One region of the Massilia endophytica genome, then DNA from elsewhere that is predicted to be linked to it. Evidence: predicted binding sites of a transcription regulator. Region 1 holds the regulator's gene; each other region holds the start of a gene.

Region 1 (4,369 bases):
ACTGTCGTCAAGGTCGAAGTCCGCTGGCGACAGTTCCATGCGCTGCGCCTCGATCTTCGAGAAATCCAGCACGTCGTTCAGGATGGAGAGCAGCGTGTCGCCCGCGCTGCGTATCATGTTCAGGTATTTGCGCTGCTGCGCCGTGAGGCTTGTGTTGCCGAGCAGGTGGGCCATGCCCAGCACCGCGTTCATGGGCGTGCGGATCTCGTGGCTCATATTGGCCACGAAGTCGCTCTTGGCCTGGTTGGCGGCGTTGGCCTTGTCGCGCTGCTCCTCGAGCTCCTTGCGCAGCGCCTGGGCGCGCTCGTCGGCGGCCGTGCGCGCAGCCATCAGCTCATTGAAGGCGGAAGTGAGCTCGCCGATCTCGTCATGCTTGCTGACCGGAATGGGCGTGAACGCGTCAGGTTCTTCGCGCAGGCCCTGGATGGCGTTGCGCAGGTCGACCAGGGGCGCCATCAGCCGCACCGTGAACCAGACGATCAGCGCGGTGGTCAGCAGGGAGGCCAGTCCTCCCCACACAGCCATGCGCATGCGCAGCCCCTTGAAAGGCTCGAAGGCCTCGTCCGTCGGCAGCGATGCGGCCAGCACCCAGTCCACAGTTTTCAGCCTGCGGAAGCTGGTCAGGGCGGGCTTGCCATAGCTGTTGGCGGTGATGACGGTGCCGGTCGTACCGTCGCGCAGCATATGGCCCACGGCGGGATCGGCATCCGGAGGGCGGCGCTGCAGCACCCGTGCGGAATCGGGATGCAGCACATAGATGGGCGCTTCGCCCCGCGTGACCGCGAAGTAGTAACCGGTACGGCCCACCTCCGCGGTGCGCAGGTGGCCCAGCACATTGTCCTTGTACAGCTGCAGTACGCCGAGCAGGATGCAGATCACATTCCCGTCCGGATCCAGCACCGGCGCCACCATCTGCACGATCGGGCGCTTGCCTGCCTTGCCGAGCATCGGCCCGGCGATCAGTGGCTTCTTGCTGGTCATCACTCGGCGGAAATATTCGCGGTCGGATGCGTCCACGCCCGCGCGGCCCGGCCTTTCCGGAACGTCCGCCAGGATCACCCCCTGCGGACTCAGGATCAGAATGTCGTCGAACAGGGAGAGCACCGGCCGATCCTTGTAGAAGGCACGCAGCGCGGCAGGGTCGCCCGCGATGTCGCGCGGCTGGTGCTTGGCGGTAAGAGTGATAACGTCGAACAGCATGGAAATCTTGTCATCCAGCTCTTCGGCGGTGCGCGCCACCAGGGCGCTCTGCTGGGCGAACAGCACGCGCGTGAAGTCCGTCTGCATGCGGTCCGAGAGCAGCGCAGTGACGAGCGCGATCATGACGATCGAAGTGACGCTGGTCGCCAGGGCGACCTTCGCTTTGATCCCAAGCGGTTTCATGGTGTCCTGTTGAGGAAGCGCTGTGGAAATTTTGCTATCAACAGCCGGGCGTGGCAAGGTCAATACCGCGAGGCAATAACGCGCAAGGTGCGCGGTGTTTGTTCATTCGGGCGCAAGCCGGTAAACTGGGGCAAACGCCAATCCCCGGAAACTTTCATGATCGAACTGCCATCCCTCACGCTGCCCGGCGCCACCATCGAGATTCTCAAGGCGCGCTGCGCAACCTGCAGCATGCACCAGCTCTGCCTGCCCATGGGACTGGACATGGGCGATATCGACAAGCTGGACAAGATCATCGGCCGCCGCCGCAAGGTGGAGAAGGGCAGCACCCTGTTCCGCGTGGGCGACCCCTTCACGAGCCTGTATGCGATCCGCCTCGGCCACTTCAAGACCTACCAGATCAATGCCGGCGGCGAGGAACAGGTGACGGGCTTCCAGATGGGGGGCGAGCTGCTTGGCATGGACGCCATCAGCACCGACCTGCACTACTGCAGCGCGGAAGCCCTGGAGGACAGCGAAGTATGCGAAATCCCCTTCGCCAGCCTGGAACAGCTGCTGGGAGACATGCCCACGCTGCTGCGGCACTTCCACCGCATGATGAGCCAGGAGATCACCCGCGAGCAGAGCGTGATGCTCCTGCTGGGGAATATGCAGGCCACGCAGCGTTTCGCGGCCTTCCTGGTGAACCTCGCCTCGCGCTACGAGGCGCGGGGCTATTCCAGCACTGCCTTCCAGCTGCGCATGTCGCGCGAGGACATCGGCAACTACCTGGGCCTGACCATTGAAAGCATCAGCCGCCTGCTGAACAAGTTCAAGAAGCTGGGCCTGATCCGCGTGAGCAACCGCGAAATCCAGGTGCTGGACCTGCCGCGCCTGAAAGCCATCACGGCCGGCACGGAGACTTGCGCCTAATCGGCGCGCAGCGTCACCTCGCGTTCCATAGGCCACTGCCAGCTTCCCTCCAGGCGCCAGCTGCGCTGGCCGCCTTCCACCAGCACCACCCAGCGGCTGCGCTCCAGCATCGGCAGGGGGGCGGTGAAACGTCCTTCCGCGTCCGGCTGCACGGTCAGGCGCACATCGTGCTCCGGCTGCGTGGCATGGGCCAGGTGCAGGGCGAGCGCGCCGGGCGGCAGGGCCGTACGGCTGATGACGCGGCCTTGCAGCGCGCCGCGCGCAGCGTCATAGCGCAATTCGGCGGACAGGCCAAGCGCCGACGCCATCCTGTCGCGCCGCAGGTCCTGGTTGATGGCCTTGCCGCGCTTGTAGTAGTCCCCCACCACCAGCGCGTCCTGCTGCGAGAAGGCGATATAGCTGGTGTAGAAGCAGGCCAGGAGCACGATGGCCGGACCGGCCATCAGCAGCCATGGCCAGCGGTGGGAATACCAGGGGGTGCTTGCGGGGTTCATGTGCTTCTCCTTAACGCGGCACGATGAAGACGGCCTTCTCGTGGACCGCAATGGCGGAATCGTCCAGCGCTTCCAGTGTGATCTCGATGGTGTTCGACCCTTTCTGCGCCTTGCCGTGTTCCGTACGCAGGCGCAGGGGAACGGCGCGGGTCTCGGTGGGCGCCAGCGTCACTTCCGCATCGCTCGCCACGTTCAGCGAAGGAATGCCGCTCGCGCGGATGCGGTAGGTATGCGGCGCCTCCGTCGTGTTCATGATCTGGAGGCGGTAGACGTTTTCGATCTTCCCGTCCTCCACCTCGCGGCCCATCGAGCCGCGGTCGCGGATCACGTCCATCTTGAGGGGCGTGCGCAGCCAGAGCGCGGCGATGAATGCCAGGGCCACGGCGCCCAGCAGGCCGGTGTAGATCAGCACCCGGGGACGCAGGGCGCGGCGCTGGATGTCCCGTGCGCCCAGGCCTTCCGCCATGGCGCGGTCGGTGCTGTAGCGGATCAGGCCACGCGGCTGCGCGACCTTGTCCATCACGCTGTTGCAGGCGTCGATGCAGGCGGCGCAGCCAATGCACTCGTACTGCAGGCCCTTGCGGATATCGATGCCGGTGGGGCAGACCTGCACGCACATGGAGCAGTCGATGCAGCCGCCTTCCGAGCGTGGATTGCGCGGCTCGCCGCGTTTCGCGTCGTAGGTGACGATCAAGGAATCGCGGTCGAACATCGCGCTCTGGAAGCGCGCATAGGGGCACATGTACTTGCACACCTGCTCGCGCATCCAGCCCGCGTTGCCATAGGTGGCGAAGCTGTAGAACAGCACCCAGAACCACTCCCAGGGACCGAAGGAGAACGTGAGCGCCTCCGTTCCCAGCATACGGATGGGCGTGAAATAGCCCACGAAGCTGAAGCCAGTCCACAGCGCCACGGCGCCCCAGGCCAGGTGCTTGGCGCTCTTGCGCGAGAACTTCTTCAGCGAAGGCGGCTGGCGGTCCAGCGCGATGCGCGCGCTGCGGCGGCCTTCGATCTTGCGCTCGATCCAGAGGAAGATCTCGGTATAGACCGTTTGCGGGCAGGCGAAGCCGCACCACACGCGGCCCGCCACCGCCGTCACCAGGAACAGCAGCCAGGCGCACATCACCAGCAGCACCGCCAGGTAGATGAAGTCCTGCGGCCAGAGCACGAGGCCGAAGAGATAGAACTTGCGCGACGCAAGATCGAACAACACCGCCTGACGCCCGTTCCAGCTCAGCCAGGGCAGGCCGTAGAAGGCCAGTTGCGTGAGCCAGACGCAGACCCAGCGCAGGCTGGCGTATCGGCCCTTGATTTCGCGGGGATAGATCTCCTCGCGGGCGGCGTACATCTTGATGACTTGCGGCGCGTTCATGATGCTGCTTCTCTCTACTTCTTCGCTACTTCCACGGGATTCGACAGGCCCCACACATAGGCGGCCAGCACGTGCACCTTGCCTTCGCCCAGGAAGTCCGCGAAGGCGGGCATGGTGTTGTTGCGGCCCTTGCGGATGGTTTCCATCACGGTTTCGGCGCTGCCGCCGTAGAGCCAGACCTTGTCCGTCAGGTTTGGCGCCCCGAGGG
Region 2 (4,369 bases), 1.0 Mb from region 1:
GGGCAGCGCCATCTTGGTCTTCGTGATCGAAGGCCAGTTGCGCGAGAGGTCGGCATTGATCTTGATGAATTGCTGCTGGTCGGACGGCACGTCTTCCTCGGCGAAGATGGCGTTGACCGGGCATTCGGCGACGCACACGGCGCAGTCGATGCACTCGTCGGGGTCAATCGCCAGGAAATTCGGGCCTTCGCGGAAGCAATCGACCGGGCAAACATCGACGCAGTCCGTGTAGCGGCAGGCGATGCAGGATTCGGTGACAACGTGGGTCATAACAGTCCTATCTATATGGGGGCGCTGGAGTGGGCTTGCTGCAAATTCGGCAACGATAACTTCAGCAAAGCACTGTATTTTAAGGCAATTCGACTTTTCTAACAATTCGCGCTTAGACACAATACAAATAAGCAAATTCGCCCCGCGCGAGCGCTGGCGCGGGCCGCAGGGGGATCAGGCGGAGAGGATACGGTCGAGCAGGGGCTGCCAGCGCTGCTGGGCGGGCCCGCCGTCTTCGGGGAAGGAGATGCTGTGCTGCCGCCCTTGGTCGGCAATGTCGATGGTCCAGCGCATGAAATCGGCCCCCACGCTCTCCTCGGCCGCAGGGGCGGCGAAAAAGCCGCTGTCGCGGACAGCGGCCTCCAGTGCCGGGCCGGCGGCGCAGGCCTGCGTATCGACCTCGTGCCGTCGCACGAGGCCGGCGAAGCCGCCGCTGCCCTTCACCGTGATCTTCATCTTATTTGACGGCTTCTTCCTCGCTGCTGGCCGGTTCGTTCTGGGGCCGGCGCGCCGCGTAGCCCTGGCACCACTTGGCCAGGGCCTGGCGTTCGCTCTCCAGCACGCCTTCCAGGTCGAAGTACTGGGCGTTGTTCATGGTGCCGCAGCAGGCGCGCCGGTCCTGGAGCGCGCCGGGCGCGTCTTCCACCATGGGGGCCAGGGACACGCCGGACTGCTGGTCGTCCGTGAGCGGCACGGGCGACACCACCACCTCGCGCAGGGCGAAGCGGTTGCGGATGAAGTTGCGGTATTCCACCGGCTTGCCGTCCGCCTCGCAGATCTTGAGCATCTGGTTCACCACGTGCGAATAGTTGGCGTTGCGGTCGGGGGCCGCCACCAGTGAGCGCAGGGTCAGGCTGCACACGTAGTTGCCCACGCGGTGCAGCAGGGCCGCGTCGTCGACCAGCCCGGGCTGGCGCTCGAAGGCGAAGATGTCGGCCAGGATGTCGTAGACGGCGCCCGTGAACACCTGGGAGATGGCGTGCACTTCGTTGCCCGTTTCCGAGAGCTTCAGGTCGTTGTCCGCATTGCGCAGGCCGTTGGTGCGGCCCAGCGCCAGGCCGAACTGTTCGGCCATGTCGGCGAGGAAGGTCTTGTCGTGCAGGTCGGCCTTGGTCTGGGCGATCACGGCCTCCACCTGGTCCAGCTGGGAAAGGCAGAGGAAGATGGCCGTCAGGTCGCCGAACGCCTCGTGCAGGCCGCCCGTCTGCGGCGGGGCGCTGCTCAGTATCCACATGGGCTTCAGGCCGTCCAGCACGGCATGGCCCGTTTCATGGGACACGATGTCGAAGGAGCGGCAGGTGAAGATGCGGTCGGTGGAGCCGCTGGGCACGAAGTCGCCGAACTTGAGGGCGCGGTCGCTGCGGCTGTAGTAGGCGTTCATCACGTTCGGCAGGCCGTGCGGGAAGACCTGCAGGGGATTCGTGTTCTGGCCGCTGTTCCAGGCCCAGGGCAGGGGCGCGCCGCTGTCGCCCTCGGCCAGCACGCGCTGGTACATGGTCAGGGTCTGGCGCACCACGGCGAAGGTGTGCACGGCGTCGAACTGGTCGGTGTTGGGCGACATGATGAAGTCGCCGAAGGCGTTCGGCGAGACCGGGGCGATGCCCGGCTGGCCATAGGTGATGCGGGCGTCGCGCGGGCCTTCCAGGATCACGCCCGGAATGAAGGCCTTGCGGGTGCCCAGTTCGCTCACCGAGGGGTCCTGCTTCCACATCAGCACGCGCGAACCGGCGGGCGGGGTGGCGGGCAGGCTGGGCGAGAGGCCCGCGTTCTTCAGGCGCGGCTGGCCGGGCTGCTGCGTCAGCGCGGCGGCCCGGCGGTGAATGCGGTAGGGCGCGGAGGGCGTGGGCACATAGCCCACCGGCAGCGCGACGGATTTGGTGAGCACGGCCTCGACCGGCACAATCACTTTCTCGTCCATGGTACATCTCCTTGTTTGGCTCGTGCGGTCGCGGGGCCGCATGCGATTAGCCATGGTCGCGCCGTGCACCGAAGGACCGTTTGATCCAGCGCAAACCTCGCGCTGTCGTACAATCCCCGCACCGCTCACTAATCCGGAGAAACCTGCGTGACCCCCAGCCCCATCGAGCTAGCCGGCGCCATCCTGTTTGCCATCGCCATCCTGCACACCTTCACGGCCTTCTACTTTTCGCGCCTGGGCGAGCGCTTCCCTGCCCACGCCGGTATCTGGCATCTGCTGGGCGAGGTGGAAGTGGTGTTCGGCTTCTGGGCGCTGGTGCTGGTGCTGTTCATCTTCGTGCAGGGCGGCTCGGGGCGCGCCGTGGAATACCTGGACGGGCGCAATTTCACCGAGCCCCTCTTCGTCTTCGTCATCATGGTGATGGCGGCCACCCGGCCCATCCTGCAGACGGTGAAGTCCGGCATCGGCCTGCTGGCGCGCGCCGTGCCGCTGCCGGGCAGCATGGGTTTCTACTTCATCGTGCTCACCCTGGTGCCCCTGCTCGGCTCCTTCATCACCGAGCCCGCCGCCATGACGCTGGGCGCCCTGATCCTGGCCAGGGGGCTGTTCGCCAGCGGCCTGTCCGAACGCCTGAAGTACGCCACCCTGGGCGTGCTGTTCGTGAACGTGTCCATTGGCGGCACGCTCACCTCCTTCGCCGCGCCGCCCGTGCTGATGGTGGCGGCCAAATGGAACTGGGACATGGCCTTCATGCTCACCCACATCGGCTGGAAGGCCGCGCTGGCGGTATGCGTGAATGCGGCGGCGGTGACGCTGCTGTTCCGGCGCGAGCTTGCTGCCCACCGGCCGGCGCTGGAGGAGCGCCAGGAAACCGTGCCATGGCAGCTGGTGGTGGTGCACCTGCTGTTCCTCGCCGGTGTCGTCGCCTTCTCCCACCACACGGCCGTCTTCATGGGCCTCTTCCTGTTCTTCCTCGGCGTGACGGATGCCTACGAGCGCTTCCAGGACCGCCTGATCCTGCGCGAAGGCCTGATGGTGGCCTTCTTCCTGGCCGGGCTGGTGGTGCTGGGCGGGCAGCAGCAGTGGTGGCTGCAGGACCTGCTGATGAGCATGAGCAGCACGGCCGTGTTCTACGGCGCGACCGCGCTGACGGCCGTCACGGACAATGCCGCGCTGACCTACCTCGGTTCGCTGGTGGAAGGCCTGAGCGGGGAGTTCAAGTACGCGCTGGTGACCGGCGCGGTGACGGGCGGCGGCCTGACGGTGATCGCCAATGCGCCCAATCCGGCCGGGATGTCGATCCTGAAGGCCTACTTCGACAATGAATCGGTCAGCCCGCTCTATCTGTTCCTGGCGGCGGTGCCGCCCACCCTGGCCGCCATCCTGGCTTTCCGCCTGCTCTGAGGCTGTGGCATCATTGCGCCTTTTGCGTAAGCGGTAGAGTACATGGCAGACATCAACATCGTGCAGGCGCACAGCCTGGCGCCGGAGCAGGCGCGGGCGGCGGCGGAACAGGTGGCGGGACGCATCGCCGAGGAATTCGGCCTGTCCTGCAACTGGCAGGGCGACGTGCTGCGCTTCGAGCGCAGCGGCGTGGAGGGCGCGCTGACCCTGGCGCCGCAGCAGGCGCAACTCCAGATCAAGCTGGGCTTCCTGTTCGGCGCCTTTGCCCCGGCCATCGAAGGCAAGGTGGCGGAGAAGATGCGGAAGGTGTTTGCGGGCCAGGCCTGAACGGCCCGGCCGGAAGAGGGCGGATCAGCCCTTCAGTTCTTCGATCAGGTCGATGTACTGCTGCTTCGCCTCGTCCTGCGCGGTGCCCTGCAGGGCGGCCCAGGCGTCGAACTTGGCGCGGTTGACGAAGTCCGTCATGCCCGGGCGCTCGCCCGTGGCGTCGCCGCTCGAGCCCTGCTTGTACAGGGCGTAGATCTTCAGCAGGGTCATGTTGTCCGGGCGTTCCGGCAGGTTCTTGGAATCGGCCACGGCCTGGTCGAACTGTTCTTGCAGACTCATTCTTGTTCCTCTTTGTGTGGGTTGCGATGCGCCATCATACCGAGGATGGCGCGCTTTGCCGTAGAGGATGCGCTCCAATGAAAAACGGCGGTTCAAGGCATCCCTGAGGGAGTCCTTGAACCGCCGTTCTGGCGGAATGCCGGGGAATTACTTCTTCTTGGTCGGGTTCAC
Region 3 (4,369 bases), 1.2 Mb from region 1:
GCGCCTCCAGCTTTCGCACCAGCGCCTGCGCCGCCTGGCCGCCCACGCGGAGCAGATCAAGGAAGAGGAACGCAAGCGCATCGCACGCGAAATCCATGACGACCTGGGCCAGAACCTGCTGGCCTTGCGCATCGAGGCCGACATCCTGGCCAACCGCACGGCCCAGCGCCACCCGCGCCTGCACGAACGCGCCCGCGCCACGCTCAAGCAGATCGACGAGACCATCCGCAGCGTGCGCACCATCATCAACGATCTGCGGCCCACCGTGCTGGACCTGGGCCTGCACGCGGCCGTGGAGTGGCAGATCGCGCAGTTCCGCCAGCGCAGCGGCATCGCATGCGAACTCATCGAGCAAGGCGGAGACACGGGCATCGACGACCGCTGCGCCGTGGCCTTCTTCCGCGTGCTGCAGGAATCGCTGAGCAATATCCAGCAGCACGCGCGCGCCAGCCTGGTGCGGGTCGAGCTCACCCACCATCAAGGCATGCTGCGCATGGCGATCACGGACAACGGCATCGGCCTGCAGGACGGTAACCGCAACAAGACCGGCTCCTTCGGCCTGGTGGGCATGGAGGAGCGCATGAACCTGCTGGGCGGCCAATGCGTCATCGCTGGCAGTTCGCGCGGCGGCACGACCGTCACCGTCAGCGTGGCGGTGAGCCATAAGGCGCCGCCAGCGCTCATAGGAGAATTCGCAGTCAAGTAGGAATCGGCTGCTTATTCTTGACGCGGATCAATGCGCGGCCTTGATGATGGGCAAAAATAACTCTACAACCCCACCTGAAAGGACGACCACTGTGAACAACGACGATTTCAAGGCAATTGCCGAGCTGGACCTGGAACCGATCAAGGTCAAACTGATGCACGAGGCCTCAGGCGAAGGCTGGACGCTGGAGCGCGCCGACGCCATCGAGTTCGAATACCGCCGCTTCCTCTATCTCATGAAAGAGTTTCCGCACGAAGCAGCCGCCCCGCTGCAGGATGTGGACACCTTCTGGCACTACCACATCCTGGACACCATGAAGTACGCGGCCGACTGCCAGGCCGTGTTCGGCTACTTCCTGCATCATTTCCCCTACATCGGCCTGCGCGGCGAGGACGACGAGGCTGCTCATCAGCGCGTTGGCGAGCGCATGAAAGAATTGTACGAAGCCACCTTCGACGAGCCCTATCTGCGCGGCGCTGTGGCGTATTCGGCACGGACTGCGGAAACTGCGTACTCGGCCCGCACGGTTGAGACCGCCTACTCGGCGCGCGTGGCGCAAACGGCCTATTCGGCGCGCGTCGCCACCGCCTATTCGGCCCGGGTTTCCGAGGGAGCCCAGCCCGCCGCAGCCTTCTTCAGCGACCGCCCCCGCCTGCAATCAAGCTGATAAGGGTTCTTGCCGGGGCGGCATGTCGCCCCGGCAAAGATGCAATAAATGTAAAATCGCACACGATTGAATTTACTCTTGCCATCCTCGTCAGTATGCCTATACTGAGCCTTGTTGATGCGCATCAACGTCTAGTTCCCAGCTCCGAACGTCTCTGACGCCTGACCTCGCGGGTCCATGCAAGGTGTCTTCCTGTCTTTTCCGTTTTTTTACACAAGGATTTCACTCATGATTTCAGCCGAAAGCTTCCAATCTATTGCCGAGCTCGATCTCGAACCGATCAAAGTCAAACTGATGCACGAGGAATCGGGCGAGGGATGGTCGCTGGAAAAAGTCAACGCGGTGGAATTTGAATACCGCCGCTTCCTGTACCTGATGAAGGCGTTCCCGAACGAACAGACGGCGCCCCTGATGGACGTGGACACCTTCTGGCACTATCACATCCTGGACACGATGAAATACGCCGTGGACTGCGAAAAGGTGTTCGGTTATTTCCTGCACCACTTCCCGTATATCGGCCTGCGCGGCGAGGACGACGAGGCGGCGCACGAGCGCGTGGGCGAGCGCATGAAGGAACTGTACGAAGCCACCTTCGGCGAGCCCTATCTGCGCGGACTGGAAGCCGATGCCGCCTACTCCGGCCGCGTCGCCGCCACCGCCTACTCCGGCCGTGCTCCCGAAGTGGCGTACTCGGGCCGCGTTGCCAGCGCTGTCGCCTACTCCGGCCGCGTGGCAGACGCCAAGGTGGCCTATTCGGTCCGCGTCGCCGATGCCAAGGTGGCGTATTCGGGCCGTGTGGCCGATGCCAAGGTGGCATATTCGGGCCGCGTGGCTGACGTGAAAGTCGCTTACTCCGGCCGTGTGGCGGACACCAAGGTCGCTTACTCCGGCCGCGTTGCGGACGCGAAGACGGCCTACTCCGGCCGCGTCAGCGCTGAAACGGCGTACTCGGGCCGCGTGAACCTGGAAGCCGCACCCGCAGCGGAAGCCTTCTACTCCTCCCGTCCGCGCCTGACCGCCTGATCGCCAAAGCCCAATAAAAACGGCCGGCGCCTGTTTCCAGGCCCGGCCGTTTTTTTCATCCAGCGGACGCTTAGTGCGCCATCATCTCGCGCAGTTCGCGGATGCTGAAATCGCTGACTTCATGCATGCGGATCAGGATGGTGGCGCCGATCGGCAAGGTGTTGTGGCGGATCTTGCTGATCACCGGCGGCGCCACTTCCAGCGCGCGCGACAGGGCGGCGTCATTCTTCAACTGCAGTTTTTCGATAATCGCATCCAGCACGCGATTCGGGTTGTAGCTCGGCGAAGCCGTAATCTCTTTCAGGGACATGATGTAGTGACAACAATAAAAGGGTTGGACAAAATCTCGTTGCTCTGAAAACAACTTTTCGGCAACGTTTTGTGATAATTGGAGAGATTTTAACCCTTTTTGTTGTGCTAGGAAATTCCCCTGTCTCGAAGGAAATGATTTACTGATGGATAACGCAGCCGCACACCCAGCTCTTCCTTGAGGCGCCGGTTGCCCAGGCGGCGCGATTCCGCCATGAACGACAGCATGGCGGGCGACACGGCCTGCGCCAGTTCCCCGCGCGGCAGGCGCGGCGGACGCGGCATCCCGAAGGCATCCGCCACCGCGTCGAAATACTCGCCCATCTTCATGTCGCTGTCGTCTACCGCGTGATAGATGCGCCCAGGCCTGCCCAGGCGCAGCGCCTGCAGCACAATGGCGGCCAGGTCGTCCGCGTGCACGTGGTTGGTGTACACATCCTGCTCCGGCAGCAGCGCGGGCGTGCCCTGCTCCAGGCGCTTCAGCGGCAGGCGGTCCGCCGCGTAAATGCCGGGCACGCGCAGGATGGACAGGCGGCCGCCCGCGCGGCGCGCCCAGCGCCGCAGCACCCGCTCGGCATCCACACGGCGGTGCGCCCGGGCGTTCTGGGGCGCAACCGTGCGGGTTTCATCGATCCACGCCCCGCCCGCGTCGCCGTAGACGCCCGTGGTGCTCACATAAACGAGCCGGGCCCGGTCGGGTAAAATGGCGGTCACATTGCGCGTGCGAGGGTCTTTCATGCCCTCGGCAGGCGGCGGCGCCAGGTGCACGACATGGCGCGCCAGCCCGGCCAGGCGGCGCAGTGTGGCGGGCTGGTCGAGGTTGCCGAGAATGGGAACGGCGCCAGCGGCGCGCAGCTCGGCCAGGCGTTCCGGCTGGCTGGTGAGGGCGAACACGCGGTATCGCCCGCGCAGCAGCGGCAGCAGGCGCATGCCCACGTCGCCGCAGCCGATCAGCAGCAGACGCGGTCTGCCAAGTTGGTGTTTGTTTTTGCTATTCATTCAAGGATTGTATGACGTTCCAGATTACTGTTCAGCCCAGCGGTCACCAATTCAGCTGCGACGACGACGAAACCGTTCTCTCCGCGGCGATGCGCGCAGGCGTGGGCCTGCCCTATGGCTGCAAGAATGGCGCCTGCAGTTCCTGCAAGGGCAAAGTGCTCTCCGGTTCCATCACCCACCGTCCCCACCAGCGCCGCGCACTGACCGAGGAAGAGGAAGCGGCAGGCGTTTCCCTCTTTTGCTGCGCCATCCCGCATTCCGACCTCGTGCTGCAGGCCCGCGAAGTGGCAGGCAGCGGCGACTTCCCCGTGAAGAAAATGCCTTCGCGCGTGGCGAGCATGGAGAAGGTGGCGCCGGACGTCATCGTCATTTCGCTCCAGCTTCCGGCCACCGAGGTGCTTGAGTACCGCGCGGGCCAGTACATCGAATTCATGCTGCGCGACGGCAAGCGCCGCAGCTACAGCATGGCCAGCGCACCGGGTGCAGGCCCCATCACCCTGCATATCCGCCATATGCCGGGCGGCCTGTTCACCGACCAGGTGTTCAGCACCATGAAGGAGCGCGACATCCTGCGCTTCGAAGGCCCGCTCGGCACCTTCTTCGTGCGCGAGGATTCGGACAAGCCCATGGTGCTGCTGGCCTCCGGCACCGGCTTTGCGCCGATC

The links. Region 1 encodes FNR, which switches genes on or off when oxygen is low (the NO sensors DNR and NnrR bind a similar motif). Its sites were predicted from a motif close to TTGATNNNNATCAA; they were not measured.
Positions count from the first base shown of each region.
Region 2: the regulator FNR is predicted to act here: its motif matches at 2,269-2,282, upstream of LSQ66_RS02275 (gluzincin family metallopeptidase).
Region 3: the regulator FNR is predicted to act here: its motif matches at 1,488-1,501, upstream of LSQ66_RS02970 (glycine-rich domain-containing protein).

Region 1 is NZ_CP088952.1:4,817,329-4,821,697, forward strand. Features, by position in the region: gene LSQ66_RS22115 (response regulator) at 1-1,383, opposite strand, end outside; gene fnr (fumarate/nitrate reduction transcriptional regulator Fnr) at 1,540-2,295, shown strand; gene LSQ66_RS22125 (FixH family protein) at 2,292-2,789, opposite strand; gene ccoG (cytochrome c oxidase accessory protein CcoG) at 2,800-4,161, opposite strand; gene ccoP (cytochrome-c oxidase, cbb3-type subunit III) at 4,176-4,369, opposite strand, start outside.
Region 2 is NZ_CP088952.1:475,780-480,148, forward strand. Features, by position in the region: gene fdxA (ferredoxin FdxA) at 1-270, opposite strand, end outside; gene LSQ66_RS02270 (protealysin inhibitor emfourin) at 445-726, opposite strand; gene LSQ66_RS02275 (gluzincin family metallopeptidase) at 728-2,188, opposite strand; gene LSQ66_RS02280 (putative Na+/H+ antiporter) at 2,336-3,592, shown strand; gene LSQ66_RS02285 (polyhydroxyalkanoic acid system family protein) at 3,635-3,919, shown strand; gene LSQ66_RS02290 (acyl-CoA-binding protein) at 3,944-4,198, opposite strand; gene LSQ66_RS02295 (HU family DNA-binding protein) at 4,346-4,369, opposite strand, start outside.
Region 3 is NZ_CP088952.1:637,737-642,105, reverse strand. Features, by position in the region: gene LSQ66_RS02980 (CHASE domain-containing protein) at 1-706, shown strand, start outside; gene LSQ66_RS02975 (glycine-rich domain-containing protein) at 798-1,373, shown strand; gene LSQ66_RS02970 (glycine-rich domain-containing protein) at 1,602-2,396, shown strand; gene LSQ66_RS02965 (hypothetical protein) at 2,467-2,706, opposite strand; gene LSQ66_RS02960 (SDR family oxidoreductase) at 2,814-3,704, opposite strand; gene LSQ66_RS02955 (CDP-6-deoxy-delta-3,4-glucoseen reductase) at 3,716-4,369, shown strand, end outside.